3 regions of the Streptomyces sp. NPDC050759 genome follow, and region 1 is predicted to be linked to each of the others. Evidence: predicted binding sites of a transcription regulator. Region 1 holds the regulator's gene; each other region holds the start of a gene.
What was found. Region 1 encodes HrcA, which represses chaperone genes, less so after heat shock. Its sites were predicted from a motif close to TTNGCACTCNGNNNNNCNGAGTGCNAA; they were not measured.

Region 1 (10,310 bases):
GGAGCTGCGGCTTCGGGAGGGGGTGCCGCTGTCGCTGCTGCGGGAGGAGGGTCTGAAGGCCGCACGCCGGGCGCTCGCGGACGAGCTGCTGCAGGAGGGCCCGTACGAGGGGGGCCGGGCGGTGCTGACGCTTCGGGGTCGGCTGCTGGCGGACGCGGTGGTCAGGGGCTTGGTGGACTGATCACTCGGGCGAGTGAATCACAGCGGAACGCCGGTTCGGTCCCTAACCTGATTCGTAGGCTGCCGCCGAAAGGACGCGGCGGATGTGGAGGCCATGGAGATGACCGCTGTGGACGAGCGTGGATTGGCCCATTACCTCGACGAGTTCGAGCCTCCCGAGGGTGTCAAGGCTGAGCTCCTTCGGGGGGTAATCGTGATGATGGCCAGCCCGGATCTGGCGCACAACCTGATCGTGCTGCACACACTGCGCCAGATTCCCATGGACCGCTGGTACCCCATCCAGACCCAGGATGTCGACATCGCCGGCGAGGAGAGTGTGCCCATCCCGGATCTGCTACTGGCGGCGCCGGACGTACTGCCTGCCTCGGGGCGTCTACTGCCGTCCCAACTGGTCACCATGGTGGTCGAGGTCGTCTCCAAGTCCAGCGTTCATCAGGACTACGTGGTCAAGAGGTCGATCTACGCGGCGGGCAGGATCCCGGCGTATCTCGTTCTCGATCCGATCATGGCGCAGTGCGTCCTGCTGACGAGGCCCGCGGGTGACGGCGAGGACGCCGACTACCTGACGCAGCAGATCACCAAGTTCGGTGACCCGGTGCCGCTGGAGGTGCTCGGCGTCGAACTGGACACCAGCGACTTCGGCACGTACCCCGACGTCAGGCCCCACCGCTATCCGTGACGAAGTCGATCAGCTCCTCCACCCGCCCCAGCAGCTCCGGCTCCAGGTCCCGGTAAGACCCCACCCGCTTCAGGATCGCCTGCCACACCGCGCCCGTGTTCTCGGACGGCCAGCCCAGCGCCCGGCACACGCCCGTCTTCCAGTCCTGGCCGTGCGGTACCCGGGGCCACGCCTCGATCCCCAGGGACGACGGCTTCACCGCCTCCCAGATGTCGATGTACGGGTGCCCGACGACCAGAGCGTGCTCGCTGGTCACCGACGCGGCGATACGGGACTCCTTGCTGCCCGGCACCAGGTGGTCCACCAGGACGCCGAGCCGGGCGTCCGGGCCCGGCGCGAACTCGGCCACGATCGACGGGAGGTCGTCCACGCCCTCCAGGTACTCCACGACCACGCCCTCGATGCGCAGGTCGTCGCCCCAGACCTTCTCCACCAGTTCCGCGTCGTGACGGCCCTCGACGTAGATACGGCCCGCGCGGGCCACGCGTGCGCGTGCGCCGGGGACGGCCACCGAGCCGGAAGCGGTACGGGAGGGGCGTACGGGAGACGCGGCCGACGGTCTGACCAGCGTCACCACCCGGCCCTCCAGGAGGAACCCGCGCGGCTCCAGCGGGAACACCCGGTGCTTGCCGAAGCGGTCCTCCAGCGTCACCGTGCCCGCCTCGCAGCGGATCACCGCGCCGCAGAAACCCGTCCCCGGCTCCTCGACCACCAGGCCGGGCTCGGCGGGGACCTCCGGCACCGGCTTGGGCTTCTTCCACGGAGGGTTCAGGTCGGCGGAGTACTGGCGCATTCGGATGACGATAGGAGAAGCGGCCCGTGGATCACTACGACACGCCGAAGCGGGCCGCCAGCGCGTCCCGTTGGGCCCGGACGAACGCCGCGTCCACCACCGCTCCGTGACCGGGCACGTACAGCGCGTCCTCGCCGCCCAGGTCAAGGAGCCGGTCCAGTGCGGCCGGCCAGTGCGGCGGTACGGCGTCCGGGCCCGCCTGCGGTTCGCCCGACTCCTCGACCAGGTCGCCGCAGAAAACGACCTCCGGGGAACCGGGGACGAGAACGGCGAGGTCGTGGGCCGTGTGGCCGGGGCCGACGTTCGCCAGCAGCGCCTGGCGGCCGCCGCCGAGGTCGAGCGTCCACTCGCCGGAGACGTGATGCCGGGGAGAGACGAGGGCGTCCACCGCTTCGTCGGCCACCGCCGCGTCCAGTCCGTTGCGTACCGCGTCCGCCCGCAGCTCCGCACGGCCCAGCCGTCCCCTCAGCACCGTCTCCACACCCACCGCGCCGAACACCTCCGCTCCCGCGAACGCCGCCGCCCCGAAGACATGGTCGAAGTGGGGGTGGGTGAGCGCGAGATGGGTCACACGATGGCCGGCGAGTTCCTCCGCCTGTGCGCGCAGCCGGGCGCCCTCCGCGAGGCCGGAGCCGGAGTCGATCAGCAGGGCCGTGCCCTCGCCGATCACCAGGCCCGCCGTACAGTCCCAGCCGGGCAGCCGGCACCGCCCCACCCCGGCCCCGACCCGCTCCCACCCCAGCTCTTCCCAAGTCACCGTCATACAGCGACGCTAGCCCTACAACCCGTTATGCCAGGACCAGCCTTGCCCGAGGACTACCCCACCGCCGTACACTGGCCGGGGAGCGCTGGCACTCGGACGGACAGAGTGCCAGGCGAGGCGCAAGGGAACGACTTCTGGAGGTGTGCGCGATGCTGAGTGAACGCAGGCTCCAGGTGCTGCGCGCCATCGTCCAGGACTACGTCGGCACCGAGGAGCCGGTCGGGTCGAAGGCCCTGACCGAGCGGCACAACCTCGGCGTCTCCCCGGCGACCGTGCGCAACGACATGGCGGCCCTGGAGGACGAGGGGTTCATCGCCCAGCCGCACACCAGTGCCGGGCGGATCCCGACCGACAAGGGCTATCGGCTGTTCGTCGACAAGCTGGCGGGCGTCAAGCCGATGACCGCGCCCGAGCGGCGCGCCATCCAGAACTTCCTCGACGGCGCGGTCGACCTCGACGACGTCGTGGCCCGGACCGTGCGGCTGCTCGCGCAGCTGACCCGGCAGGTCGCCGTCGTGCAGTACCCGTCCCTCACCCGCTCGACCGTGCGGCATGTGGAACTGCTCTCGCTCGCCCCAGCCCGCGTGATGCTCGTGCTGATCACGGACACCGGCCGGGTCGAGCAGCGCATGGTCGACTGCCCGGCGCCCTTCGGGGAGGCCTCGCTCGCCGATCTGCGGGCCCGGCTCAACAGCCGGATCGCCGGGCGGCGGTTCGCCGATGTGCCGCGGCTGGTCGAGGACCTGCCCGAAGGCTTCGACGTCGAGGACAGGGGTACGGTCACGACAGTGCTCTCCACCCTTCTGGAGACACTCGTCGAGGAGAACGAGGAGCGGCTGATGATCGGCGGCACCGCCAATCTCACCCGCTTCGGACATGACTTTCCCCTCACCATCCGGCCCGTCCTGGAGGCTCTGGAGGAGCAGGTCGTCCTCCTCAAGCTCCTTGGCGAGGCGGGGGATTCGGGCATGACCGTACGCATCGGTCACGAGAACGCCTACGAGGGACTCAACTCCACTTCAGTGGTGTCGGTCGGCTACGGTTCGGGCAACGAGGCAGTCGCCAAGCTCGGCGTGGTCGGACCGACCCGCATGGATTACCCGGGAACGATGGGAGCGGTACGCGCAGTGGCACGGTACGTCGGACAGATCCTGGCGGAGTCGTAAGTGGCCACGGACTACTACGCCGTTCTCGGCGTGCGCCGCGACGCGTCGCAGGATGAGATCAAGAAGGCGTTCCGTCGGCTCGCGCGCGAGCTGCACCCGGACGTCAACCCGGATCCGAAGACCCAGGAGCGGTTCAAGGAGATCAACGCCGCCTACGAGGTGCTCTCGGACCCGCAGAAGAAGCAGGTCTACGACCTCGGCGGCGACCCCCTCTCGCAGGCCGGCGGCGGTGGCGCGGGCGGCTTCGGGGCCGGTGGGTTCGGGAACTTCTCGGACATCATGGACGCGTTCTTCGGTACGGCGTCGCAGCGGGGTCCGCGCTCGCGCACCCGGCGCGGCCAGGACGCGATGATTCGTCTCGAGATCGAGCTCGACGAGGCGGCCTTCGGCACCACGAAGGACATCCAGGTCGACACGGCGATCGTCTGCACCACCTGCAGCGGTGAGGGCGCGGCGCCGGGGACCTCCGCCCAGACGTGTGACATGTGCCGCGGTCGCGGTGAGGTGTCGCAGGTGACGCGGTCCTTCCTGGGCCAGGTCATGACGTCGCGGCCGTGCCCGCAGTGCCAGGGCTTCGGCACCGTGGTCCCGACGCCGTGCCCGGAGTGCGCCGGCGACGGCCGGGTCCGCTCGCGCCGCACGCTGACCGTGAAGATCCCGGCCGGTGTGGACAACGGCACGCGGATCCAGCTCGCGGGTGAGGGCGAGGTCGGTCCCGGTGGCGGTCCCGCCGGTGACCTCTACGTCGAGATCCACGAACTCCCGCACTCGCAGTTCCAGCGGCGCGGCGACGACCTGCACTGCACGGTCACACTCCCGATGACGGCGGCGTCACTCGGCACGAAGGTGCCGCTGGAGACGCTGGACGGCATGGAGGAGGTCGACATCCGGCCCGGTACCCAGTCCGGCCAGTCGATCCCGCTGCACAGCCGGGGCGTCACCCACCTGCGCGGCGGCGGCCGCGGCGACCTCATCGTCCACGTCGAGGTCCAGACCCCGACCAAGCTGGACCCCGAGCAGGAGCGCCTGCTGCGCGAGCTGGCCAAGCTGCGCGGCGAGGAACGTCCCACGGGGCAGTTCCAGCCTGGTCAGCAGGGGCTGTTCTCCCGGTTGAAGGACGCGTTCAACGGTCGTACGTGAGCCGTCGACGGATGCGTTCAACGGTCGTACGTGAGCCGTCGAAGGTCCGATTCGGAGTTGTTCGGAGGACGTGACAACATGCCGTCATGTCCTCCGCGCTGACCGGTCTCTTCCGTCATCCGATCGTGCAGGCCCCCATGGCGGGCGGCGTCTCCGTGCCGCGGCTCGCCGCCGCCGTGTCCGAGGCGGGCGGGCTCGGGTTCCTCGCCGCCGGGTACAAGACGGCCGACGGGTTGTACCAGGAGATCAAGCAGCTGCGCGGCCTGACCGGGCTGCCCTTCGGGGTCAACCTCTTCATGCCGCAGCCGGAGTATGCCGACCCCGCCGCCGTCGAGGTCTACGCCCATCAGCTCGCCGGCGAGGCCACGTGGTACGAGACCGAGCTCGGCGACCCCGACAGCGGCCGTGACGACGGGTACGACGCCAAGCTCGCCGTGCTCCTAGACAACCCCGTGCCGGCGGTCTCCTTCCACTTCGGCATCCCGAGCAGTGAGGTGCTGGATTCGCTGCGCCGCGCCGGCACCTTCACCCTCGTCACCGCGACCACCCCCGAAGAGGCCCTCGCCGTGCAGTACGCGGGCGCCGACGCGGTCATCGCGCAGGGCGTGGAGGCCGGCGGTCACCAGGGCACCCACCGGGACCTCCCCGAGCAGGACGGCTCCGGCCTCGGACTCCTCTCCCTCGTCGCCCAGATCCGGGAGACGGTGACCATCCCGATCGTCGCCGCCGGCGGCATCATGCGCGGCAGCCAGATCGCCGCCGTCCTCGCCGCGGGCGCGAGCGCGGCCCAGCTCGGCACGGCGTTCCTCGCCACGCACGAGTCCGGCGCCCACGACGTGCACAAGCAGGCGCTGACCAACCCCCTCTACGTCCGCACCGAGTTGACCCGCGCCTTCTCCGGCAGACCGGCTCGTGGCCTGGTCAACCGATTCCTGCGCGAGCACGGACCGTACGCGCCCGCCGCCTACCCCGAGGTCCACCACCTCACCGCCCCGCTCAGGAAGGCCGCCGCCAAGGCCAAGGACGCCCAGGGCATGGCGCTGTGGGCGGGCCAGGGGCACCGGATGGCACGCGAGCTGCCCGCGGGGCAGCTGGTGGAGATACTCGCCGCCGAACTCGACGCCGCCAGGACAGCGTTGTCAGGCACGGGGGACCCGCGATGACCGCACCGGTGTTCGTGGTCGAGCACTTCGACGCGGGCGGCGGCGGACGCTACGTCCTCGACGGCCCCGAAGGCCGCCACGCCGTCTCCGTGAAGCGGCTCAAGGCCGGGGAGGACGTCATCCTCACCGACGGGGCCGGGCGCTGGGCCGACTGCGTGGTGCTCGCCGCCGAGGGCAAGGACCGGCTGATCGTCCAGCTGGACTCGGTGGCCGAGGAACCCCCGGCCCAGCCCCGCATCACCGTCGTCCAGGCCCTCCCCAAGGGCGACCGCGGTGAACTCGCCGTCGAGACCATGACCGAGGTCGGCGTCGACGCGATCGTGCCCTGGCAGGCGGCCCGCTGCATCACCCAGTGGAAGGGCGACCGGGGCCTGAAGGCGCTCGCCAAGTGGCGGGCCACCGCCCGCGAGGCCGGCAAGCAGTCCCGCCGGGTCCGCTTCCCGGAGATCGCGGACGCGGCGAGCACCAAACAGGTTGCCGCACTTCTCGCCAAAGCCGACTTCGCCGCCGTGCTGCACTCCGACTTCGACCGCGGCAGCGAGCCGCTGGCCACCGCCGAACTCCCCGACGAGGGCGAGATCGTGCTGGTCGTCGGCCCCGAAGGAGGCGTCGCCAAGGACGAGTTGGCGCTCTTCGAGGAGGCCGGTGCGCGCGCCTACGTCCTCGGGCCCACCGTGCTGCGCACCTCGACCGCCGGAACCGCGGCGACCGCTCTGCTCCTCGGCCGCACCGGCCGCTGGTCCTGACCCCTGGAAGGACGGCTGTGGAACTCGCCCAAGTACGCCTGCTCGTCACCGACTTCGCCGCCTGCTACCGCTTCTACGCCGACGTCCTCGGCCTCAAGCCCCAGTCGGGGGCGACGGGCGGGCCGTACGAGAAGTTCAGCCCCGCCACCGGGTCGGCGGGCATCGCCCTGCAGGACCGGTCGATGATGGCGGCGGTCCTCGGCGAACTGGGCGACACGGCCACCGGCCACCGCTCCCTGGTCGTGCTGCGCGTCGACGACCTGGACACCTACTGCGAGCAGATCGCGTCCCGCGGCGCCACCCTGCTGCACGGCCCGTCCCCGATGACGGAGCGCATGCGCGTCGCCCACCTCAAGGACCCGGAGGGGAACCTGGTGGAGCTTCAGGAGTGGCTGCTGCTGCGCACCTGAGCACCGCGGAACCCGACCGGCGCACAGGTGGCCGTATGCGCCCTACCGTCCCGGGCGGGACAGTGGCAGGCTGCCCTGCATGGTGGCGTTGAGACGGAACTGGCGTCGGCCGCGCGGGGTGCGAGTGGCGGGTGTGGCCGGGGGTGTGGTGCTGGCCGTGGGCGGGGTCGCCGCCTGTGATCCGACCGGCGTGGTCAGCTCCGCGACCGTGTCGTACACCACCGACCAGCTGGTCACCAAGGAGCTGAACCGGCAGAAGGCCGACGTGAGTTGGCTGACCTGCACGGCCTCGTACGACAACGGCGACCGGACCCCGAGTTCCAGCGCGAACACCGTCGCCACCGTCGACTGTGACGGCAAGACACGGGACGGCAAGGACATCACCGTCAAGGGCAAGGTGACCCGGACCGTCAGCGGCGCGTGTGTGCGCGGGGACCTCACCGCCACCGTCGGCGGCAAACAGTGGTTCCACGTCGAGGGGCTCGGCGACTGCAACGCCACGCCCACCCCGCCGGTCAACAATCCGCGGCAGCCCGGCCCGACCGTCACCGTGACCGTCACGAAGACCATCTGGTGCCAGAACGACCCGCAGTGCTGGCCCGACGGCAAGTGATCGAAACCTCTGTGCACGAGCACGGCCCGTGCGTAGGGTGATCGGGTGACACAGCCTGCGACGTCTGCATATCTCCGGTTTCCGCATCTGCAGGGCGAGCTGGTGGCCTTCACCGCCGAGGACGACGTGTGGCTCGCGCCGCTCGACGGCGGGCGCGCCTGGCGGGTCAGCGCGGACAACGTGCCGGTCACCCACCCCCGGATCTCGCCCGACGGCACCACCGTCGCCTGGACCTCCGCCCGCGACGGCGCCCCCGAGGTGCACATCGCCCCGGTCGACGGCGGACCGTCCAGGAGGCTGACCCACTGGGGCAGCGCACGCACCCAGGTGCGCGGCTGGACCCCGGACGGCGAGGTCCTCGCGATCACCACTCACGGACAGGCCAGCCTGCGCCGCAGCTGGGCGCACACCGTCCCGCTCGACGGCGGCCCCGGCATCACCCTGCCGTACGGGCCCGTCGGCCATGTCGCCCACGGCCCTGCGACCGTGATCCTCTCCGCGCCCATGGGCCGGGAGGCCGCCTGGTGGAAGCGGTACCGGGGCGGTACGGCGGGCAAGCTGTGGATCGATCCCGAGGGCGACGGCGAATTCGTACGCCTGCATGAGGAGTTGGACGGAAACCTGGAGTACCCCGTGTGGGCGGGCGACCGGATCGCCTTCCTCTCGGACCACGAGGGCACCGGGGCCGTCTACTCCTCCCTCGCCGACGGCTCCGACCTGCGACGGCACACACCCCTCGACGGCTACTACGCCCGGCACGCGGCGGGCGACGGCACCCGGGTCGTCTACACCTCGGCCGGCGAGCTGTGGATCCTCGACGACCTCGACGGCGCCGAACCGCGCCGCCTGGAGGTCCGGCTCGGCGGACAGCGTGCCGACCGGCAGCCGTTCCCGGTGGACGCCTCCCGCTGGTTCGGCTCGGCCGCCCCCGACCACACCGCGCGCGGCAGCGCGGTCGCCGTGCGCGGAGCCGTCCACTGGGTCACCCACCGCTCGGGCCCGGCCCGCGCGCTGGCCGCCGAACCCGGCGTCCGGGCCCGGCTGCCGCGCACCTTCCGCACCGAGGGCGAGGAGTGGGTGGTGTGGGTGACGGACGCGGAGGGCGACGACGCCCTGGAGTTCGCGCCCGCCACCGGTCTCGCCCCCGGCGCCACCCCGCGCCGCCTCGCCGCGGGACAGCTCGGACGCGTCCTGGGTCTCGCCATGGCCCCCGACGGCAGCCGGGCCGCGGTCGCCGCGCACGACGGCCGCGTGCTGCTCGTCGAGCGGGAGACCGGCGAGGTCCGCGAGGTCGACCGCAGCGAGGACGGCGACGTACGGGGACTGACCTTCTCGCCCGACTCGGCCTGGCTCGCCTGGTCGCATCCAGGGCCCGCCCCGCTCTGCCAGCTCCGCCTCGCCAACACCACCGACCTGTCGGTCACCGAGGCGACCCCACTGCGCTTCCAGGACTACGCCCCAGCCTTCACCCTCGACGGCAAACACCTGGCCTTCCTCTCCAACCGCTCCTTCGACCCGGTCTACGACGAGCACGTCTTCGACCTCGCCTTCGTCGTCGGCGACCGCCCGCACCTGATCACCCTGGCCGCGACCACCCCGTCCCCCTTCGGCCCGCAGCGCCACGGCCGCCCCTTCGAGGCCCCCGACAAGGACGAGACCCCCGACAGCGAGGGCACCCCGGCCACCCGTATCGACCTCGAGGGCCTCGCCGACCGGATCGTGCCCTTCCCGGTGGAGGCCGGCCGCTACTCCAACCTCCGCGCGGCCAAGGACGGCGTCCTGTGGCTCCGCCACCCCGTCCAGGGCGTCCTCGGCTCCTCCCGGGCCACCCCGGACGACCCCGACCCCAAGACCGACCTCCAGCGCTACGACCTCGCCCAGCAGCGCCTCGAGCACCTCGCCGCCGACGCCGACCACTTCGCCGTCAGCGGCGACGGCAAGCGGGTCCTGCTGTGGACCGACGGCCGCCTGAAGGTCGTACCGAGCGACCGCCGCGCCTCGAGCGACGACGACAGCGACACCAACATCAGCGTCGACCTCGGCCGCATCCGCCAGACCGTCGACCCGTCCGCCGAGTGGCGCCAGATGTACGCGGAGACCGGCCGCATCATGCGCGACCACTTCTGGCGCCCCGACATGAGCGGTGTCGACTGGAACGGCGTGCTCGACCGCTACCGCCCCGTCCTGGACCGGCTGGCCACCCACGACGACCTCGTCGACCTCCTCTGGGAGGTGCACGGCGAACTCGGCACCTCCCACGCCTACGTCACCCCCCGCGGCGGCCACGGTCACGGCCCCCGCCAGGGCCTGCTCGGCGCCGACATCTCCCGCCACGACGACGGCCCCCAGGGGTCGGCCCAGTGGCGCATCGACCGCATCCTGCCCACCGAGACCTCCGACCCCGACGCCCGCTCCCCGCTCGCCGCACCCGGCGTCGCGGTGCGCGCCGGGGACGCGATCGTCGCGGTCGGCGGCCGGCCGGTCGACCCGGTCACGGGCCCCGGCCCGCTCCTGGTCGGCACGGCGGGCAAACCGACCGAGCTCACCATCTCCCCGTCCGGCGGCGGCGACCTGCGCCACGCCGTGGTCGTACCCGTCTCCGACGAGGAGCCGCTGCGCTACCACGCCTGGGTCGCCGACCGCCGTGCCTACGTCCA
Region 2 (10,310 bases), on a different contig from region 1:
GGAGCGGGGACGCGGGGGAGTCGTGAACGTCGCGTCGGTGGCCGCGTTCGTGCCGCGTGGGACGTACGGCGCCTCGAAGGCGTGGGTCGTGCAGTTCACGCAGGGCGCGGCGCGGGATCTGGCGGGGAGCGGGGTTCGTCTGATGGCCCTGTGCCCGGGCTTCGTGCGGACCGAGTTCCACCAGCGGGCCGGGATGGGCACGGACAACATCCCCGGCTGGATGTGGCTCGACGCGGACAAACTGGTCGCCGCGGCCCTCACCGACCTGTCCCGCGGCAAGACCCTGTCGATCCCGGACCCGCGGTACAAGGCGCTCATGGGGTTGGTGAAGGTGGCGCCGCGGGGGCTGCTGGGCGGGATCACGTCGAGGACGGGGCGGAAGTACGGGCCGCAGTAGGGCCCGAAAAGGCGGACAATGGTGCCGTAATGCCGGACCCAGGGGGGCCGGAGGTGATCGCGTATGACGTTCGTACAGCTCATCGACTGCAGGACCAGCCGTTTCGACGAGATGGATCGGCTGATGGACACATGGGTCGAGCAGACCAGGGGAAAGCGCACCGCGACGCATGCGGTGGTCGGCAAGGACCGGTCCGACGCGTCGCACTTCGTCGAGATCGTGGAGTTTCCGTCGTACGAGGAGGCGATGCGGAATTCGGGGCTGCCGGAGACGGAGCGGATCTTCCAGGGAATGCTCGCGCTGTGTGACGAGGCGCCGACCTTCACCGATCTGGACGTGGTGCGGGACGAGCAGCTCAACCCGGCCGTCGCGCGGGAGTTCTTCGAGCAGGCCGGGCGGGCCGGGACGGCGGAGCTGTTCGAGCGGTTCACCGACGACTACCTGGACCACGATCCGGCCAACCCGGACGCTCTGGGTCTCGCGGCCGCGCGCGAGGAGTACGAAGGGTGGCGGCGGGCCTTCGCTTTCACCTTCCGGGTCGACGACCAGATCGCCCAGGACGACCGGGTGTGCACCCGCTGGACCTGGGCCGGCAAGCATACCGGCGAGTTCGTGGGGATCCCGGCGAGCGGGCAGAACGTGACCATGACGGGGACCACCTGGCACCGGTTCCGGGACGGGCGGATCTGCGAGGGCTGGTGGCAGTACGACCGTGCGGGGCTGATGGAACAGCTGGGGGTGCTCGGAGAATGACGGCCCGGTCCCTGTGACCCGCGAAGGGGAAAGCCCCCGTTCCCTCTGAGGGAACGGGGGCCTCCTTGCGAGCGCTGGGCTCAGTGGGAGTGGCCGTGGCTGTGACCACCGGCGGCCGGCTCCTCCTCTTCCTTCTTCTCGACGACCAGGGTCTCGGTCGTCAGGAGGAGGGAGGCGATGGAGGCGGCGTTCTCCAGGGCGGAGCGGGTGACCTTGACCGGGTCGATGACGCCGGCCTTGACCAGGTCGCCGTACTCGCCGGTCGCGGCGTTGAAGCCCTGGCCCTTGTCGAGCTCGGCGACCTTGGCGGTGATGACGTAGCCCTCGAGGCCGGCGTTCTCGGCGATCCAGCGCAGCGGCTCGACGACGGCCTTGCGGACGACGGCGACACCGGTGGCCTCGTCGCCGGTCTTGCCGAGGCCGCCCTCGAGCACCTTGGCGGCGTGGACCAGAGCGGAGCCACCACCGGAGACGATGCCCTCCTCGACCGCGGCGCGGGTCGCGGAGATGGCGTCCTCCAGACGGTGCTTCTTCTCCTTCAGCTCCACCTCGGTGGCGGCGCCGACCTTGATCACGCACACGCCGCCGGCCAGCTTCGCGAGGCGCTCCTGGAGCTTCTCGCGGTCCCAGTCGGAGTCGGTGTTCTCGATCTCGGCCTTGATCTGGGCGATGCGGCCCTGGACGGCGGCGGAGTCACCGGCGCCGTCGACGATCGTGGTGTCGTCCTTGGTGACCGTGACACGGCGGGCGGAGCCCAGCACGTCCAGGCCGACCTGGTCGAGCTTGAGGCCGACCTCCTCGGAGATGACCTCGGCGCCGGTCAGCGTCGCCATGTCCTGCAGCATCGCCTTGCGACGGTCGCCGAAGCCGGGGGCCTTGACGGCGACCGCGTTGAACGTGCCGCGGATCTTGTTGACGACCAGGGTCGACAGGGCCTCGCCCTCGACGTCCTCGGCGATGATCAGCAGCGGCTTGGAGGCACCCGCCTGGATGACCTTCTCGAGGAGCGGCAGCAGGTCCTGGATCGAGGAGATCTTGCCCTGGTTGATCAGGATGTACGGGTCGTCGAGGACGGCCTCCATACGCTCCTGGTCGGAGACCATGTAGGGCGACAGGTAGCCCTTGTCGAAGGCCATGCCCTCGGTGAAGTCCAGCTCCAGACCGAAGGTGTTGGACTCCTCGACGGTGATGACACCGTCCTTGCCGACCTTGTCCATCGCCTCGGCGATGAGCTCGCCGACCTGGCTGTCCTGGGCGGACAGACCGGCGACGGCGGCGATGTCGGACTTCTCGTCGATCGGGCGGGCGGTCGCGAGGAGCTCCTCGGACACGGCCTTGACCGCGGCGTCGATGCCCTTCTTCAGGGCGGCCGGGGAGGCACCCGCGGCGACGTTCTTCAGGCCCTCGCGGACCAGCGCCTGGGCCAGCACGGTGGCGGTGGTGGTGCCGTCACCCGCGATGTCGTTGGTCTTGGTCGCCACCTCCTTCACCAGCTGGGCGCCGAGGTTCTCGTACGGGTCGTCGATCTCGACCTCACGGGCGATCGTGACACCGTCGTTGGTGATGGTGGGAGCGCCGAACTTCTTGTCGATGACGACGTTGCGGCCCTTGGGGCCGATCGTCACCTTGACCGTGTCGGCAAGCTTGTTGACGCCGCGCTCGAGGGCGCGACGGGCGTCCTCGTCGAACTTCAGGATCTTCGCCATGGGAGCGTGAGCCCTCTCGGAAATCTAGGGGAAAAGAGACTGCGCCCCGGGCGCCCGGCTTGTTAGTGGTCGCGGGGGCCAGGGGCGCAGCTCAAAGAAATGCTTTGGTGAATTACTTCTCGATGATCGCGAGCACGTCGCGAGCCGAGAGGACGAGGTACTCCTCGCCGTTGTACTTCACCTCGGTGCCGCCGTACTTGCTGTACAGCACGATGTCGCCGGTCTGGACGTCGAGCGGCAGGCGCTCGCCGTTCTCGAAGCGGCCCGGGCCCACGGCCAGGACGACGCCCTCCTGGGGCTTCTCCTTGGCGGTGTCCGGGATGACCAGGCCAGAGGCGGTGGTCTGCTCGGCGTCGAGCGGCTGGACCACAATGCGGTCCTCGAGCGGCTTGATGGCAACCTTGGAGCTGGTGGTCGTCACGATCCGACCTCCCCCTTCGGAGATCACGGGGTTGACTGTCTGAGGTGGCGACCAGGTGGATCCGTCGTCGCGGGTGCCGGACCTGCCCGTCGCTGTGTTGGCACTCTCCAGGGGGGAGTGCCAGACCCGAGACTATGACCGTGATTAGCACTCGGTCAAGCGGAGTGCCAATTCGCTGCGCTGGCTGAGCGTCATTCGGGTGCGCGTGAGTGGGGGTGGCCGTTCCGGGGGCTGCCGCCCCCAGACCCCCGCTTCGGCCCGGAGGGCCTCGTCCTCAAGCGCCGGACGGGCTGAATTGCTACAGGTAGTCCTCCAAGCGACCCACTGTCAGCCCTCGGCGCTGGATCTCCCGCAGCAATCTCAGGGTCGGGCCCGTCGCCTCTCCCGATGCCACCGAGACGATGTCCCCCGCCCGCAGCGGCCGCTCCGGCGCGCCACCCTCCGCCGACACGCTCCACAGCACCACCGCCGAGAGTCCGCAGTCGGCCGCCGCGCGCAGGGTCGTGCGGTCGTACGTGCCGTAGGGCGGCCGGAACAGCCGCGGCCGGATGCCGAAGCGGGACCGCACCTTCTCCTGCTGGCCGCAGATCTCGGCGCGCTGGCCGGGGTACGGCAGACCGCGCAGGGCGGGGTGGTCGAGGGTGTGGTTCTGGATGCTCGCGCCGACCGACTGGAGGCGCGCGAAGTGGCCGTACCCGGGGCCGACGACACTGTCCGTGAGGAACATGCTGACGGGCAGCCGCAGTTCACGGACCATGTCGACGAACCGCGGATCCCTCTCTGCACCGTCGTCGTAGGTGAGGAAGACGACCTTGTCGGACGTCCCGACACGTCTCACGACCGGCGGCAGGCCGCTCCGGCGCACCGCCGCGCGCGCCGGCACCCGCGGGGGTGCCTGCAGCGGGGCCAGGAGGCCCCAGTGGTGGTACGGCCGTCCGTCCGCCCCCTCCGGACCGCTCGGCCCGTCCGGACCGTACGACCCCACCCGCTGCGCCGCCTTCCTGCCCAGCCGTTCGATGGGATCGACGGACTGCGCACAGCCGGTGAGCAGGACGGCCGCCAGCCCCCCGGCGACCAGTGCCCGCGCTCTCACAGGTAGTCCTCGAGGCGGGCGACCGCGTACCCCTCGGCCGTGATCCTGTTCAGGAAGCGGCGGAGCATGTCGGGCATCGTGCCCTTCCCGTCCTTCCGGCCCCGGAAGTGGCTGAGCACGATGTCACCGGGGTGGATCCTCTGGTCCTCCTCGCGGTACTCCCAGTGGTCGGCGAAGACCTCTTCGTTCCAGAGGGGCGCGTACCTGATGCCACAGGACCTGGCCGCGCGCAGGGTGTCCTCGTTGTAGTTGCCGTAGGGCGGGCGGAAGAGCGTGGGCCGCTTGCCGAACCGCTTCTCCATGACGTCCTGCATCCCGCAGATCTCGCGCTGCTGGCGGGCGTACGACAGCGCGGGCAGGTAGGGGTGGTGGAGCGTGTGGTTGTTCAGTACGACCCCGGTGTCCCGCATCCTCGCGAAGTAGCCGTAGTCGTCCTTGACCAGGTAGTCGCTGAGGAAGGCGGTGTACGGGATCTTCAGCTCGCTCGTCATCCGCAGGAACGCGGGGTCCTTCTCGGCGCCGTCGTCGATGGTGAGGAAGACGATCTTCTGCTCGGTGGGGACCGTGGTGAAGACCGGTGGCAGCCTTTTCTCCTCGTGGCCGTCGACCTCGAAGCCGTGGCGGGTGGTGAGGCGGGGCTTGGTCGCGGGCGCCGGCGGGGCCGTCAGCGGGATCTTCTTCAGGCCCCAGCGCCTGGCCGCGGCGATCCGGGCCTGCTCGGCGCGGAGCCGGGCGGTCCGGATACGGGTCTTGTCGGCCTGGAGGTCGTCGGCGGGGGCCGGGGGCGCCTTGAGGGGCTGCCGCGGCCGTACGCCGGTCCCGGCCGGGTCGGCGCAGCCGGAGACCAGGGCGGCCACTGCCAGGAGGACGAGGCCGCCACGGATCGACACCGACACCACCCACGCACCATTTTTATACTTTTGTCCTACTGTTCCCATGAGGCCGGATCCTCGCAGGTCACGGGAGTGCGCCCGGGCCGACACCGCCGCCGGAAGCGGACCGTCCACCGACTGGCCCACAATGACCCGGTGAACGACCTCGCCCCCCTCCTCACCCCCGAGGGCCGTGCCCTCCTCGACGAAGTGCGCGGCACCGCCCCCGCCGACGAACTCGCCGTCGCCACCCGGCTGCGCCGCGGGCATCCCGCCGCACTCGTCTCCGCGGCGCTCGGCCAGGCCCGGTTGCGGCAGCGGGCGGCGGCCAAGTTCGGGGCCGAGGACGCGGAGCGGATGTTCTTCACGCCGAACGGGGTCGAGCAGTCGACCCGGGCGAGCGTGGCGGCCTACCGCGCGGAGCGCCTGCGGGCCCTGGGCGTCACCTCCGTCGCCGACCTGTGCTGCGGGATCGGCGGGGACGCGATCGCGCTGGCCCGGGCCGGCATCCGGGTCCTCGCGGTGGACCGGGATCCGCTGACGGCGGCAGCCGCGCGGGCGAACGCGGACGCGCTGGGACTCGCCGGCCTGATCGACGTACGGGAGGCGGACGTCACGGGGGTCGACACGGCCTCGTACGACGCCGTGTTCGTGGATCCGGCGAGGCGGGGCGGGCGTGGCCGCATCTTCGATCCGGAGGCCTATTCGCCGCCCCTGTCGTGGGCGGTCCGGGCGGCTCTGGGGGCCCCGCACGCCGCGCTGAAGGTCGCGCCCGGCATCCCGCACGAGGCGGTTCCGGCTCAGGCCGAGGCGGAGTGGATCTCCGACGGCGGGGACGTGAAGGAGGCGGTGCTGTGGTTCGGCACCGCGCCGGGGGCCGTCCGGGCCACGCTGCTGCCGGGACCGCGGACTCTGCTCGGCCGGGGGCTCCCCGACCCCGGAGTCCGGTCCGTGGGGCGGTACTTGTACGAGCCCGACGGCGCCGTCATCCGGGCCCATCTGGTGGCCGAGGCGGCCGAGGAGCTCGACGGCGGGCTGATCGACCCCACCATCGCCTACGTCACCGCGGACGCGCTGCGCGAGACCCCGTATGCCACGGCGTACGAGATCACCGACCGACTCCCCTTCAACGTGAAGAAGTTGAAGGCGCTGCTGCGGGAGCGGGAGGTCGGGATCCTGACCGTGAAGAAGCGCGGGTCGGCCGTCGAGCCGGAGGAACTGCGCCGCAAGGCGCTTCCCAAACCGCAGGGGCCGCACTCCGTGACCGTGTTCCTGACCCGGGTCGCGGGGGCTCCGACCATGCTGCTGGGACGGCCGGCGGGGCTTACGTGAGCGGCTCCAGGGGCGGGTCGGCACCGACCGGGCCCGGCCGTGCCACGGCGGCGGACCGGCCGTCGTCGGCGCGCAGGGCCCGGCTGCTCATCCAGGTCCTCGCGGGCCCGTCGCCGCTGTAGTACGCCGTGGAGAGAACCTGTCCGCCGTTCGCGGCGATCGAGGCGCCCGCACAGTGCCGCCGTGCCGCGGCGCCCGTCGCGTTCGGCGACGGATCACCGACCGCACTCCCGCGCCCGGTCCAGCAGCAGTTCCCGCTCGCGTTCGTTGCGGGTCAGCGCCGCCGCTCGTTCGAACTCGGCGCGGGCCTGCGTCGTGCGTCCGAGGCGGGCCAGGAGATCGCCGCGCACGCTCGGCAGCAGGTGGTAGTCGGCCAGGGCGGGTTCGTCGGTGAGCGCGTCGACGATCTCCAGGGCGGGGCCCGGGCCCTCGGCCATCGAGACGGCGACCGCGCGGTTGAGTTCGACGACCGGGGAGGGGGCGCGGGCGGCGAGCAGGGCGTAGAGGGTGGCGATGGCCTGCCAGTCGGTCTCGTCGTAGGAGTACGCGTGCGCGTGGCAGGCGGCGATGGCGGCCTGGAGGACGTAGGGGCCGGGGGCGCCGGCGGCCGTGGCGTCCGCGCGGCCCAGGGCCTTGATGCCGCGGGCGATGAGCATGCGGTTCCAGCGGCTGCGGTTCTGGTCCTTGAGCAGGACCGGCTCGCCCCGCGGTCCGGTGCGGGCGGCCGTGCGCGAGGCCTGGAACTCCAGCAGGGCCGCGAGGCCGTGCACTTCGGGTTCCTTGGGCATGAGGGCGGACAGCAGGCGGGCCAGCCGCAGGGCGTCCTCGCACAGGGAGGGGCGCAGCCAGTCGTCGCCTGCCGTGGCCGCGTATCCCTCGTTGAAGATCAGGTAGATGACGTCCAGGACGGACCCGAGGCGGGCCTCGCGGTCGGGGCCGTAGGGCACCTCGAAGGCGATGTTCTTCGTGGCGAGGGTCCGCTTGGCGCGCACGATGCGCTGGGCGACCGTGGCCTCCGGGACGAGGAAGGCGCGGGCGATCTCGGGGGTGGTCAGGCCGCCGAGCAGCCGCAGGGTGAGGGCGGTGCGGGCCTCGGCGGACAGCACCGGGTGGCAGGTGGTGAAGACGAGCCTGAGCAGGTCGTCGTCGATGTCCTCGGGGTCGGACGGCTCCTCGGGCGGGGCGGTCTCCGACAGGTCCCGGCCGATCTCGGCCAGCTTGCGGGCGTAGTTCTCCCGGCGGCGGACCAGGTCCACGGCCCGTCTGCGCGCGACGGCCGTGAGCCAGGCGCCCGGGTTGTCGGGGACGCCGTCGCGCGGCCACTGCTCCAGCGCCGCGACCAGGGCATCCTGGGCGAGTTCCTCGGCGATGCCGACGTCCCGGACGACACGGGTGACACCGGCGATGATGCGCGGCGACTCCATGCGGAAGACGGTCTCCACGACGGTCTGCACCGAGGAGCGGGCGTCGGTGGTGGGGGGCTGTGAGGTCACAACCCCCCATTCGACACCCGTACGGCCCCGCAGCCAAGGAAGCGGGCTCAGCCCTCCGCGATCTCCCGCACCTCGCAGGTGACCGTCCAGTGCTCCTCGTGCACCTTCAGGAAGCGCTTGGTCCACTCGATCGCCTCGGCCATGTCCTTGGCCTGGACGATGGCGTACCCCCCGACGACCTCCTTCGCCTCGGTGAAGGGCCCGTCGGTCACCGACAGCTGCCCGTTCTCCCAGCGCACCCGGGCCCCCTGCGCGGTCGGCGTCAGCCCGGCGGTGTCCAGCAGCACCCCGGCCTTCGTCATCTCCTCGATCAGCTCGCCCATCCGCTGCATCAGCGCGTCGCTGGGGCCCTCGGCGGGGGCGGTCTTCTCGTCGATCTGGACCATCGACAGGTAACGCGGCATGGTGACTCCTCGGTTCGCTACGGGGCCGGTCCTTCCCGGCCTCTCACCAGTGCGTCGATCGGGAGAAGCCGGGATCGACAGCCCTCGCGGATTTCTTCGGAGATTTTTTTCCCGGGCCCTGACCCGGGCCCTGACCTGCTACGACAGCGACCCGCCGAACCACGCCTTCGCGTACGGCGCCCCGACCGTCCGCCCGCCGAAGGTGAACGCCGCGTCCGTCACGATGCCCGTCGGACGCCCCCGCAGCGACCAGACCGCGCCGTCGCCGGAGTTCTCGTGGGGCGCCGCCGCCGCGAGGTCCGCGTAGCCGTTGCGGTTGATGTCGAGGAGGCTGACCGCGCCGCCGAAGCCGTCGCTCGTCTCCACGGCGCCGGGGACGCCCTTGGTGTCCTGGGTGAAGCCCTGCGCGCCCTTGCCGGTCAGCCCGCCGCGGCTGCCGTACAGGACGTTGACCATGCCCGCCCCGTCGTCGTAGCCGAGCTCCTCACCGGGCGCGCCGACCGCCACGTCGGCGTAGCCGTCGCCGTTGACGTCACCGGCCGCCACCGCGGCGCCGAAGTAGTCCTCGCTCTCCTTGCCGCCGGGGACGCCGTCCGTGTTCTGGCTGTACGTCTTCCAGGCGGACGCGGCCGAGAGGCCGGCGGCCGAGCCCGGGGCCACGGTGATGGTCGACCGGTCCTCGTCGCCCCGGACGAGGTCGTCGTAGCCGTCGCCGTTGACGTCGCCGAAGGCCACCCCGCCGAATCCCCGGGGAGCGTCGGCGGACGTGAAGGTGTCTCCGGAGGCGGAGGCCAGGTAGAACTTCGAGCCGAAGCCGCCGTCGCCGGTGTAGAGGTTCAGCGCGAGGTCGTCGCGGCCGTCGGCGTTGACGTCCCCGGCCGCGGTGTCCAGCACGTCGGCGAACTCGAAGTCCTTCGGGCCGAAGGCCTTCGTCGCGGCCGGCTTGCCGGTCCGGGAGAGCGGGCCCGTCCACACGGTGGCCGTGGTGCCGAACGGGTCGTCGACCTGGGAGCGGCCCCCGCGGAACAGGACGAGGTCCTGCTTGCCGTCGCCGTCGAAGTCGCCGGCCTGGGTGACCGCGGCGGGCACGGACACCCCGCCGGACAGGCCGCTCTTGCCGCCCCAGACGACGACCGCGTCCCGGACGGTGGAACTCTGCCCGATGACCAGGTCGGTGCGCCCGTCGCCGTCCAGGTCGCCCTTGGACAACTGGATCCCGAAGTTCTCGCCCGCTGCGGGGCTGCCCGGTATGCCGCTGGTGGCGCGGCTGACGATCGTCCGGTGGTCCTTGGTCAGGCCGTGCGGGCCGCCGTACATGACGGCGACGTAGCCCGCCCTCTTCTGGCCGCCGACCGTGGCGGTCGGGGCGCCGACGGCGAGGTCCTTGTAGCCGTCGCCGTTGAAGTCGTCCTGGACGGACGTCGGGGCGGCCGCCGCGGCACTGGCCGTCAGGGCGGGGATACCGCCGAGCGCCAGCGCACCGGCGACGAGCGGTACGGACAAGGCTTTGTACGAACGCGAGATGGCCATCGGAAATCCCCCTGGTTACGGCAGTGCAGTCACCGCAAGAGACCTTCCGGGGTGCCCGATGGTTGCACCCGCCGGTTCACCTTCAGCGCAGGGATTCCCACAGGTCACTCGCCGCCGGTTCCTTCGCCACCACCCGGTTGGGGTTCGAGGGCGCGGTCACGACCGGCATGGTCACCGTCTTCACCTCGTCGCTCGACAGGCCCTTCAGGCTCTCGCCGAGACTCATCAGCTCGGTCAGGGAGTCGAGGCCGGTGTCGGTGGTGAGACTGCCGGTGATCGCGTCGGCGACGGAGTACAGCTTGGTGGGGC
Region 3 (10,310 bases), on a different contig from region 1:
ACCCCGCAGCCGGTGCGGGAAAAGGCCGACCAGGGCATGCAGGCGGCGCGGGCCAACCGCGGCCCGCTGCTTGCCGCAGCCGGCGCGCTCATCGCGCTGCTGGTCATCCGACGTGCCAGGAGGTACCGATGAAAGCCTCGAAAGTCGTCTACAAGCCGGTCGGCATGGCCATGGGTGCCCTCAGCGGCATCCTGGCCGGCGCGATGTTCAAGCAGGTCTGGAAACAGCTCGGGCACGAGGAGGACGCCCCCGACGCCACCGATGAGCACCGCACCTGGCGCGAGGTGGTATCCGCGGCCGTCCTGCAGGGCGCGATCTTCGCCGGTGTGAAAGCCGCCGTCGACCGCGGTGGCGCCACCGCCACCCGCCGTCTGACCGGCGCCTGGCCCGGCTGACCGACCGTCGGCGTCCGCCGCACACCGCCAGTGCTCTCACCACCACCCCCCCCGTCGGCACGGCACGTCCGGTCACCTTCTGATTCATGTGTCGTTCGGCGCGTATCGTCCAGACATGGACACCACTGCTTCACCCCGCGTTCTCGTCATCGGACTTGATCCGTATCGGGTGCCCGGGCCGTGGGATCCCGAGCCGGCGGCCAAGGCGATCGAGGCGGGACTGACCAAGTTCGCCGAACACGGCGTGGGCGTCGAGACCTGCCTCATCGGCCTTGATGGAAGTGACGACGTGGAAGCGGTCGTCGGGAACGCGCTGCGGACCCACCCGTGGGAGTGCGTCACCGTCGGCGGTGGCCTGCGGCACTCGGACGACCAGGTCGAACTCCTCGAGCAGGTCATCAACCTGATCCGGCGGCACGCACCCGATGCGGCCATCGCGTTCAACAGCACCCCGGACACCACCTACGAGTCCGCTGCCCGCTGGATCGGGTGACCAGGGTGCTAAGCGGCTTGCATCAGTTCGGTCCCGGGTGTCCGAAGAGCAGGTCGTAGCCCGGTGGGAGCTGGAGCAGAATGCGGTTCATCAGGTCCTCCCCCGCGATGTCGGCCACGACGCTGAGTGCAGCGCTGACGTCCCATGTGGCGGTTGTCTCCGTGGCGCCTTCGATCCAGGCCGCGGTTGCCCGGATGAACCGCTCGGGCGTCAGGGGCTCGTGTGCCTGGAGCGGGTTGAGCAGGACGAATGCCATCGTTTCAGGGAGCCGGGCGGCCAGTTCGGCGCGCACCTCGCCCACCAGATGAGCGCCGAGCAGGGCCAGCACGACCCGGGAGACTCGTTCCGCCTCCTCCCGCGTGGGGTATTCACCGCGCTCTCGGACGGCGGCGATGAAGGCGTCCCAGTGCATGCGCATGGCGTCCTCCGTAACGTAACCGGCCGCCGGCGGATGCCCGCTGGTGTCAGGGGGCAGTGGCGGCGTGAAGCGAATGTCCTTGGTCAGTCCGGACGGTCTTTCCGCTGGGGGTGTGGCGGGCCCCCAACGGTTGGAGAGTGTCCCGACGAGTAGCAGGTGCCCGCCTTCGTCCGGGGTGTGGGACGGCGCGGGGGCGGGGAGGCGAGCCCCCCAGTACCGATGTGCGCCGCCGGGCGGGCGCCGGCAGTCTGCCGTTGAGGCCACCGGCGCCCGCCTCGGTCCGTCCGCAGGGCCGCGGCGATCAGAGTTCGGCGCCGGCCCCCGCGGCGGCCATCTCCTTCTCCTCGGGCTTGTCGGCGATGACCGCCTCGGTGGTGAGGAACAGGCCGGCGATGGAAGCGGCGTTCTGCAGGGCGGAGCGGGTCACCTTCGCCGGGTCGATGATGCCGGCGGCCAGCATGTCGACGTAGTCACCGGTCGCGGCGTTCAGGCCGTGGCCGACGGGCAGGGTGCGCACCTTCTCCGCCACCACGCCGCCTTCGAGCCCGGCGTTGTGGGCGATCTGCTTCAGCGGGGCGCTCAGGGCGCGCCGCACCATCTCCACACCGGTCCACTCCTCCTCGTCCACCTCCAGCTTCTCGAACGCCGTCTCCGACGCGTGCAGCAGGGCCACCCCGCCACCGGCGACGATGCCCTCCTCGACGGCCGCCTTGGCGTTGCGCACGGCGTCCTCGATGCGGTGCTTGCGCTCCTTCAGTTCCACCTCGGTGGCTGCACCGGCCTTGATCACGGCCACCCCGCCGGCGAGCTTGGCCAGGCGCTCCTGCAGCTTCTCGCGGTCGTAGTCGGAGTCCGAGCGGTCGATCTCGGCGCGGATCTGCTTCACCCGTCCCTCGATCGCGGCGGCGTCCCCGGCGCCCTCCACGATGGTGGTGTCGTCCTTGGTGACGACCACCTTGCGGGCGCGGCCCAGTACGTCCAGGCCGGCGTGCTCCAGCTTCAGGCCGACCTCGTCGGAGACGACGGTGGCGCCGGTGAGGACCGCCATGTCGCCGAGCATGGCCTTGCGTCGGTCGCCGAAGCCCGGGGCCTTGACGGCAACCGACTTGAAGGTGCCGCGGATCTTGTTGACGACCAGGGTCGCCAGCGCCTCGCCCTCGACGTCCTCGGCGACGATCAGCAAGGGTCGGCTCTCCCGCATCACCTGCTCCAGCAGGGGCAGCAGGTCCTTCACCGCAGAGACCTTGGAGCCGACCAGCAGGATGTACGGGTCCTCCAGGACCGCCTCCATACGCTCGGTGTCGGTGACGAAGTAGGGCGAGATGTAGCCCTTGTCCCAGCGCATGCCCTCGGTGAGTTCCAGCTCCAGGCCGAAGGTGTTCGACTCCTCGACGGTGATGACGCCTTCCTTGCCGACCCTGTCCATGGCCTCGGCGATCAGCTCACCGATCATCCGGTCGCCGCCCGCCGACACGGCCGCGGTGTTGGCGATCTCCTCCTGGGTCTCCAGCTCCTTGGCCTCTTCCAGCACGGCCGCGGAGACCGCCTCGACGGCCTTGTCGATACCGCGCTTGAGGGCCATGGGATTGGCACCGGCCGCGATGTTGCGCAGGCCTTCCCTGACCAGGGCCTGGGCGAGCACGGTCGCGGTGGTCGTACCGTCACCGGCGACGTCGTCCGTCTTCTTGGCGACTTCCTTGACCAGCTCCGCGCCGATCTTCTCGTACGGGTCCTCCAGTTCGATCTCCTTGGCGATGGACACACCATCGTTGGTGATCGTGGGAGCGCCCCACTTCTTGTCCAGAACCACGTTGCGGCCCTTGGGACCGAGCGTCACCTTGACGGCGTCCGCGAGCTGATTCATGCCGCGCTCCAGCGCGCGGCGCGCCTCCTCCTCGTACGTGATGATCTTCGCAGTCATCGGTACGGTCTCCTCCGCATCGCATCTCTGAGCCGATGACGGTGGACCGGGGTGACGCCCGCGACGTTCACCCGCGCGGCCAGGGGATTCACCCACCGGCGCGCGAGTACGCCACCCGACCCAGCCGTTGGCACTCTCGATGGGAGAGTGCCAATTCTTCTTTAGCACCCAGGCCTGCCCGCGGACAAGCGGCCGCCGGGGGGTCCCGGTCAGCTGCGCCCGGTCAGCGAAGGGCCATGCACATCCGGTGGCGGGCCGGGGGGCCGGAAACTGTCGAGTGGGTTCCTCGCCGGTGGGGCCGGGCCGGTGACCTCCACGGTGGCCGGGCGCAGCAGACAATCACGGAGGCGGTAGCCGGGACGCAGGACCGCCGAGCAGACCAGCCCGTCCTGGCCGGGGAAGACGTGGTGGGCCAGGGCGTCGTGACAGGCGGGATCGAACGGATCACCCACCTCGCCGAACGACCGGACGCCCAGCGAACCGAGCTGGTCCCGCAAGCTGTCGGCGATGTCCTTCAGACCGGGCGTGAGCGGCTCGTGCGCACACGCCCGGTCCACGGCGTCCAGCACGGGCATCAGTGCCCGGAGCACGTTGGCCACCGCGATCTCGCGGACGGCCAAGCGGTCCCGCCGGATCCGCTTGCGGTAGTTGTCGTACTCGGCCTTCACCCGATGCAGGTCGGCGGTCCGCTCCTCCACCAGGCGCCGCAGCTGTTCCAGCTCGGTGCTCTGCGGCCCACTCCCGGTCATCGTCAGCCAGCCTCCGCCTTGTCCTCGTCGACGATTTCGGCGTCCACCACCTCATCCTCGGACAAGCCGCCGGACGTGTCGCCCGCGGACGCCCCGGCCGCACCCGCCGGCTGCTCGGCCCGCGCCTTCTCGTACAGAGCCGTGCCGATCCTCTGCGCTGCCTGCGCCGTACGGTCGATCGCCTGCCGGATCGCCGCCGTGTCCGCGCTCTCCTCCTTCAGCTTCTCCTTCAGGTCGGCCAGCGCCGCCTCCGTCTCGCTCTTCGCCTCCGCCGGGATCTGCTCGGCGTTGTCCTTGAGGAGCTTCTCGGTGGAGTACACGAGCTGCTCCCCCTGGTTGCGGGTCTCGGCCGCCTCCCGGCGCCGGCGGTCCTCCTCGGCGTGCTGCTCGGCCTCACGGACCATGCGGTCGATGTCGTCCTTGGGCAGCGCGGAGCCGCCGGTGACGGTCATCTTCTGTTCCTTGCCGGTGCCGAGGTCCTTGGCCGAGACGTGCATGATGCCGTTGGCGTCGATGTCGAAGGTCACCTCGATCTGCGGCACCCCGCGCGGAGCCGGTGCGATGCCGGTCAGCTCGAACATGCCGAGCTTCTTGTTGTAGGCCGCGATCTCCCGTTCGCCCTGGTAGACCTGGATCGTCACCGACGGCTGGTTGTCGTCGGCGGTGGTGAAGATCTCCGAACGGCGGGTGGGGATCGTGGTGTTGCGCTCGATGAGCTTGGTCATGATGCCGCCCTTGGTCTCGATGCCGAGGGACAGCGGTGTGACGTCGAGCAGCAGGACGTCCTTGACCTCGCCCTTGAGGACACCGGCCTGCAGCGAGGCACCGACGGCCACCACCTCGTCCGGGTTGACGCCCTTGTGCGGGTCCTTGCCGGTCAGCTCCTTCACCAGCCCGGTCACCGCAGGCATGCGGGTCGAGCCGCCCACCAGGACCACGTGGTCGATGTCGGAGACCTTGATCCCGGCGTCCTTGATCGCGTTGTGGAACGGCGCCTTGCACCGCTCCAGCAGATCGGATGTCAGCTGCTCGAACTGGGCCCGGGTCAGCTTCTCGTCCAGATGCAGCGGCCCCTCGGCGGACGCCGTGATGTACGGCAGGTTGATCGTGGTCTCCGACGAGGAGGACAGCTCGATCTTGGCCTTCTCCGCCGCCTCCCGCAGCCGCTGGAGCGCCATCTTGTCCTTCGACAGGTCGACGCCGTAGTGGTTCTTGACCTGCTTGACCAGGTGGTCCACGATCCGCTGGTCCCAGTCGTCACCGCCCAGGTGCGTGTCGCCGTTGGTGGCCTTCACCTCGATGACGCCCTCGCCCATCTCCAAGAGCGACACGTCGAAGGTGCCGCCGCCCAGGTCGAAGACGAGGACCGTCTGGTCGTTCTCCTTGTCCAGCCCGTAGGCCAGCGCGGCCGCCGTCGGCTCGTTGATGATCCGCAGGACGTTCAGGCCCGCGATCTCACCGGCCTCCTTCGTCGCCTGCCGCTGGGCGTCGTCGAAGTACGCGGGTACGGTGATCACCGCGTCCGTGACGTCCTCGCCGAGGTACGCCTCCGCGTCCCGCTTCAGCTTCTGCAGCACGCGCGCGGAGATCTCCTGTGCCGTGTACCGCTTGCCGTCGATGCTGCCGTGCTCCGGGAATCGCCAACTGTGGTCGCCCACATGCCGCTTCACGGAGCGCGCGGTGCGCTCCACGTTCGTGACGGCCTGCCGCTTCGCGACCTCGCCGACCAGCACCTCGCCGTTCTTGGCGAAAGCCACCACCGACGGGGTGGTCCGAGCGCCTTCCGTGTTCGTGATGACCGTGGGCTCGCCGCCCTCGAGGACCGAGACGACCGAGTTCGTCGTTCCCAGGTCGATACCGACCGAGCGCGCCATCTGGTTCTCCCTCCTCAGCCATGCTCTGCTTCACGTTTCTGGTCGGGCCTCATCGAAATGTCCGCTGCCACCGGACGGGACCGGCCCGCAGCGGCGGCTCGGGACGGGCGCCCCCGAGCACCGCGAGGTAGCCAGGCGCCAGCCTGACCGTCGGCGTAATGACGGGCCCGCGGTCGTCTGTCCGCTCGGCCGTCCGCTGGTACGTCTGGTCGTAGGCCGCGCGCAGGACCGGATCGCGGAGCGTCTCGTACGCTGCCCGCACCTCGCCGAACCGCTCGGCGGTAGCCGCGTCCACGCGGGTGTCGGGGCGCAGTTCCCGCACCCGGGCGCGGAAGGCCGAGGTGATCACCTCGGCCGTCGCCGAAGGCTCCACTCCCAGCACCACATACAGGTCCGCGCCCTCGCCGCGCGCCTGCATCTCACCACCTCCTCCCCTGCTGCGAGCTGCGACTTCGCGCTCGAATGCCTCTACCAATGAGATAAAACTTGAGTCGCCTATTGTCAAGATTGGCTCGGGCAGATGCAGGGGTTCGGAGAGGCATTCGGGGGTCCCGGAGCCCGCCTGGCAGGCGACTTCGGCCGGCATGGGCGTCGCATCCGCGAACTGTGTGAGCTGCGGCATTGCGGGTGGGAGCGGTTGGCCCACACGATGAGGCGGACTGCAGGCGTCAAGGAAAGCAGCTTGTCATGGGTGATCATGTGCATGTGAGACTCAGTCAGGGGCTGAGCGTGTCCGAAGAAGGGGAACTGGTCGAGTACTCGCGGTGCCGGTGCGGTGCCACGTTCACCAAGGTGTTCGACGCCGACGGCGGGGAGCCGGAGTAACCCGACCGGGCCGCATCCTGTTCCCAAGCGCCGCACCAGGCCTCGGACAGAGCGAGGCCCCGGCTTGGGCGCCGGGGCCTGAGGCGACGGGTCGCGGGCTCAGCTGCCGAGTTCCTTGCGGTCACCGCCGCCGCTGATCGCGATCTTGCGAGGCTTGGCCTGCTCGGCGACCGGGATCTGCAGCTTGAGAACGCCTGCCTCGTAGGCGGCTTCGATGCGCTCGGTGTCGAGCGTCTCCCCGAGGAACAGCTGCCGGCTGAACGTCCCCGCAGGCCGCTCAGTGATCACCGTGTCGGTGCCCTCGCCGTACGTCGGCTTGCGTTCGGCCTTGACGGTCAGGACGTTGCGCTCGACATCGAGGTCGATGGAATCCGGGTTCACGCCCGGCAGATCCAGCTCGACGAAGAACGTGTCGTTCTCACGCCAGGCATCCATCGGCATACCGGCCGGGTGCGCGGCCGTGCCCCAGACCCGCTCGACAAGCTGGTCAAGTTCGCGGAAGGGATCCGTACGCATCAGCATGTTCATCCCTCCTGTCATCGTCTCCAGGTCCTTCGCTGCACCTATGCTATACCGCCCCACCGGAAAGTTGACAGCCATCGGCTCAACTTTTTGCGGGGCGGTCGGCCGACGATCGACACTACGACGACCGATCGTCGGGCTCGCCAGGGATGAAGGTTCTGTGAGCTGTGACCAGTCCGGCCACGATGCCGAGTGCACCGGTGCCCGCACAGGCCTGAAGATTGAGTCGACTAGCGTCAACTTAATCCAGTCCTAGATTGTCAAACTTTTGCGATCGACTATATAGATATGCGGTTCCTGCAGAGCCACACCTACCAGCAGCTCACGCCGTGACGACCGTCGCTCGGCACAGCTACGAAAGGAGGCTCACTCGCGGGCGCCCTGCTGTGGCTGCTCTTCCCTCTCTGCGCCGGCACCGCCGCCAGTGTCTGGGCCTGGTGGACCGGACGCCGCCATCCCGGCCCGCCCGGTCACCACACCTGGGAGGACCTCGACCGCTATCAGCGGCTGCGAACCGTGCTGAGTACCCCGACAGCGAGCCGGAACCTGAACACACCGTCCTCGGCGACCTCGTATCCGCCGCCTTGATTGCGTGTCCGTCGAATGGTTCGTCCGCACGGTGCCAACCGCCCCACCATGGGGCGCGGGCGGACGGCCGTTCGCTTCGCGGAGCGGGACCAGGACACGGAGGACAGTACATGCACTTACGTCTGACACATCTGATGCCCAGAAAGCTGGCGGGACTCGTCGCAGGGGCGGGTCTGGTGCTCACCATGCTGCTGGGTGCAGCACCGGCGCAGGCGGCCGACTCGGCTCCCCGGGCGGTCGGTTCCACCGCGCAGCAGGTGGGCGCGCACGCGGAAGCTGGTGTGCTGGCGAACTCACCGGGAATCTCGCCGGCCGCCGAACGCATTCGGTACGTCGACGGCGACACTTACGACTGCTCCTACGGACGGCTGTGCGCCCGCGTGTGGGATCCGACCGTCGGCAGGTACAAGGTGTTCGACCTGTATGCCTGCCGCACCTACTCGCTGTCCTATTGGGGCGGGGGCGGCGACGGCGGTGGCTTCTACAACAACCAGACCACTGGCACAGTGGCCCGGTTCTACAACCAGAGCGGCGGAGTCGTCCACAGCTCGACCGCGTACAGCGTGGCCCCCGCGTCGTGGACCTGGGACCCGATCTGGAAGATCAAGAACTGCTGATCCACGTACCGCGCCACACTGCGCCCGCCGCACGGCCGTCCGCCGGCCCGAGGCGGGCGCTCCCGCGCCCCTCACACGCCCGCGTTCCCGTTCAGCAATGCTTCTCCCAGCCCCGTGCGCCGGTGCAGCATCCGCTGCCCGTCCCGGAACGAGCCGATCAGCCCCGCCTCCCGCAGCACGGTGGCGTGGCGGCTGGCATTGGCCGGTGAGAGGTGCAGGGCGGCAGCGATGCCGCTGGTGGACATCGGACGGCCGAGCAGCTCCAGCACGCGAGCCCGGGTAGGGCCCAGCAATCGGTGCAGGCCTGGTGGGCCGCCGGGCTCGGCCACCGTGAGGCAGCCCGGCGCGAGCGGAAGCGGATACACCAGTACCGGAGAGAGTTCGCGGGCGGTGAGGGCGACGGGCTGCCGGACGCAGAAGAAGGACGGGATCAGGGTCAGCGGGCGGCCGTTCAGCTCCAGGCCCCGGTCGAAGGGGTAGCCGCATTCGAGCCGGCCGTCCCGCCAGGACAGCACATCCGGCTGGTAGCTGCCCAGCAGCCCTTCCGCCCCCGCCGCCAGCGCCGCGTCGGCGCGTCTGACCAGGTCCGCGCCGACGGCCCGGTCGATGACCGTCCTGTACGGCGCCACAGCCACCGCGTGATAGGCGCGCACCGCCCTCCCCAACCGGTGCAGTGCCTCGCTTCCGCCCTCCGCGAGCCGTCGGGCGCCCGAGGGCATCGGCCGGTTCGGGTAGAGGCGGGCGAGTTCGTACCGTAGGCGTCTGCGGGGGGTGGAGAGCACCGCGTCCAGTCCGGCGTCCGGGTCGGAGTTGCCGAGGCCGGGGGTGAGGAAGTCCGGGAAGTAGGCGGCGCACGGGTTGACCTCGATCAGCGCCCGGGTCGTCCGGATCAGCCCCGCTCGCGCGAGATCCTCGCGCACCTGCCTGCGCCAGGGGTCGAAGACCAAAGCAGCGTGCCGGTTCTGGAGCAGGTGGAGGCTGAGGACCACCTCCCACATGAAGTCGCTGCCCGCCGCCACCCGCAGCCGACTGAGGTCGTCCGTGCCGAAGCCGATACGCAGCATGTCCCCACGCTCCCCGTGATACGTCCGCCCCCAGGACGTGCCGTTGGGGCAGACGGGCAGGCGCGGGCGGACGGTTGCGGAGGCGGCAGGAGTTGTCCGAATAGCTGCGGCATCAAGTCTGGTCGGAGTTCCGTCCGGGGCGAACGAGTGGTGGAAGGTGAAGGCGTGCGGCGCGGAGCCGTGGTCGTGGAGGTCTTCCAGCCTGGAAACCCCGTCCTGCCAGGTGGGGATCACGCCGTCGGAGACCCACCAGAACAGGGCGGTGGTTTCCACCGTACGACCTTTGCCGTATCAGGTCGGTACGGCGAACTCTCCCCATGCACCCCAGTCCGCGTCGAAGAGCATGTCCCGGTCACCGTCCGCCGCTTCAGCACGCGCGAGGTATAAGTTGCGTTTTCCTTGTGCAAGTGGCCTCTTGCACCGGTCATTTGCGGGGCTGGGGCGGTGACGGGCGGGGCACGCGCAGGTCGTGCTGCACATCGCGCGTGGACGCTCCAACGCATGCATCGCCCCGGAGACGGGGCTGCGTTCGGACACCGTGCCCCGCCGGCGCGGCCGTTCCGCCCAGCGGGCCTGCCCGGCTCAAAGACCGTCAGCGTTGCGGCGGTCCCGCCTCGTCACACCGCTGGCCTGCCGACTGCCTGCCGAGAGTGAAGCACCGCACTCACGCTGGTCGTGCCCGGACCTGGCCCGCGAGGTCACCCGGCGGCCCCGGCTTCCAGCTGAAGGCCCCTGGGTGCTGGACATGTACGCCCCACCTGGCAGGGCGAACAGCTCGGTTATGACGGGTACGTGATCAGCGAGGCCGAGAAGACCTCCGGCGCGGCGCCACCGTTCAGCCGAG

Region 2: a site for HrcA is predicted at 3,422-3,448, ahead of groES (co-chaperone GroES). Genes of this name have one in related genera too.
Region 3: a site for HrcA is predicted at 3,355-3,381, ahead of groL (chaperonin GroEL). Genes of this name have one in related genera too.

The regions. Positions count from the first base shown of each region.
Region 1 is NZ_JBITGI010000001.1:904,358-914,667, reverse strand. Features, by position in the region: gene hemW (radical SAM family heme chaperone HemW) at 1-181, shown strand, start outside; gene ACIBJB_RS04075 (Uma2 family endonuclease) at 281-859, shown strand; gene ACIBJB_RS04070 (DUF3097 domain-containing protein) at 837-1,652, opposite strand; gene ACIBJB_RS04065 (MBL fold metallo-hydrolase) at 1,687-2,415, opposite strand; gene hrcA (heat-inducible transcriptional repressor HrcA) at 2,565-3,581, shown strand; gene dnaJ (molecular chaperone DnaJ) at 3,582-4,721, shown strand; gene ACIBJB_RS04050 (nitronate monooxygenase) at 4,808-5,884, shown strand; gene ACIBJB_RS04045 (16S rRNA (uracil(1498)-N(3))-methyltransferase) at 5,881-6,630, shown strand; gene ACIBJB_RS04040 (VOC family protein) at 6,648-7,040, shown strand; gene ACIBJB_RS04035 (hypothetical protein) at 7,120-7,653, shown strand; gene ACIBJB_RS04030 (S41 family peptidase) at 7,699-10,310, shown strand, end outside.
Region 2 is NZ_JBITGI010000014.1:298,545-308,854, reverse strand. Features, by position in the region: gene ACIBJB_RS35070 (SDR family NAD(P)-dependent oxidoreductase) at 1-397, shown strand, start outside; gene ACIBJB_RS35065 (ester cyclase) at 461-1,150, shown strand; gene groL (chaperonin GroEL) at 1,231-2,856, opposite strand; gene groES (co-chaperone GroES) at 2,969-3,277, opposite strand; gene ACIBJB_RS35050 (polysaccharide deacetylase family protein) at 3,576-4,370, opposite strand; gene ACIBJB_RS35045 (polysaccharide deacetylase family protein) at 4,367-5,260, opposite strand; gene ACIBJB_RS35040 (methyltransferase domain-containing protein) at 5,399-6,574, shown strand; gene ACIBJB_RS35035 (RNA polymerase sigma factor) at 6,790-8,067, opposite strand; gene ACIBJB_RS35030 (YciI family protein) at 8,115-8,471, opposite strand; gene ACIBJB_RS35025 (FG-GAP-like repeat-containing protein) at 8,610-10,001, opposite strand; gene ACIBJB_RS35020 (LCP family protein) at 10,084-10,310, opposite strand, start outside.
Region 3 is NZ_JBITGI010000003.1:611,161-621,470, reverse strand. Features, by position in the region: gene ACIBJB_RS12825 (DUF3618 domain-containing protein) at 1-132, shown strand, start outside; gene ACIBJB_RS12820 (DUF4235 domain-containing protein) at 129-395, shown strand; gene ACIBJB_RS12815 (hypothetical protein) at 511-888, shown strand; gene ACIBJB_RS12810 (DUF2267 domain-containing protein) at 911-1,306, opposite strand; gene groL (chaperonin GroEL) at 1,608-3,227, opposite strand; gene grpE (nucleotide exchange factor GrpE) at 3,437-3,976, opposite strand; gene dnaK (molecular chaperone DnaK) at 3,979-5,850, opposite strand; gene ACIBJB_RS12790 (J domain-containing protein) at 5,900-6,268, opposite strand; gene ACIBJB_RS12785 (Hsp20/alpha crystallin family protein) at 6,775-7,197, opposite strand; gene ACIBJB_RS12780 (hypothetical protein) at 7,896-8,402, shown strand; gene ACIBJB_RS12775 (ArsR/SmtB family transcription factor) at 8,474-9,400, opposite strand; partial or broken gene ACIBJB_RS12770 (DUF3291 domain-containing protein) at 9,584-9,850, opposite strand; gene ACIBJB_RS12765 (MarR family winged helix-turn-helix transcriptional regulator) at 10,302-10,310, opposite strand, start outside.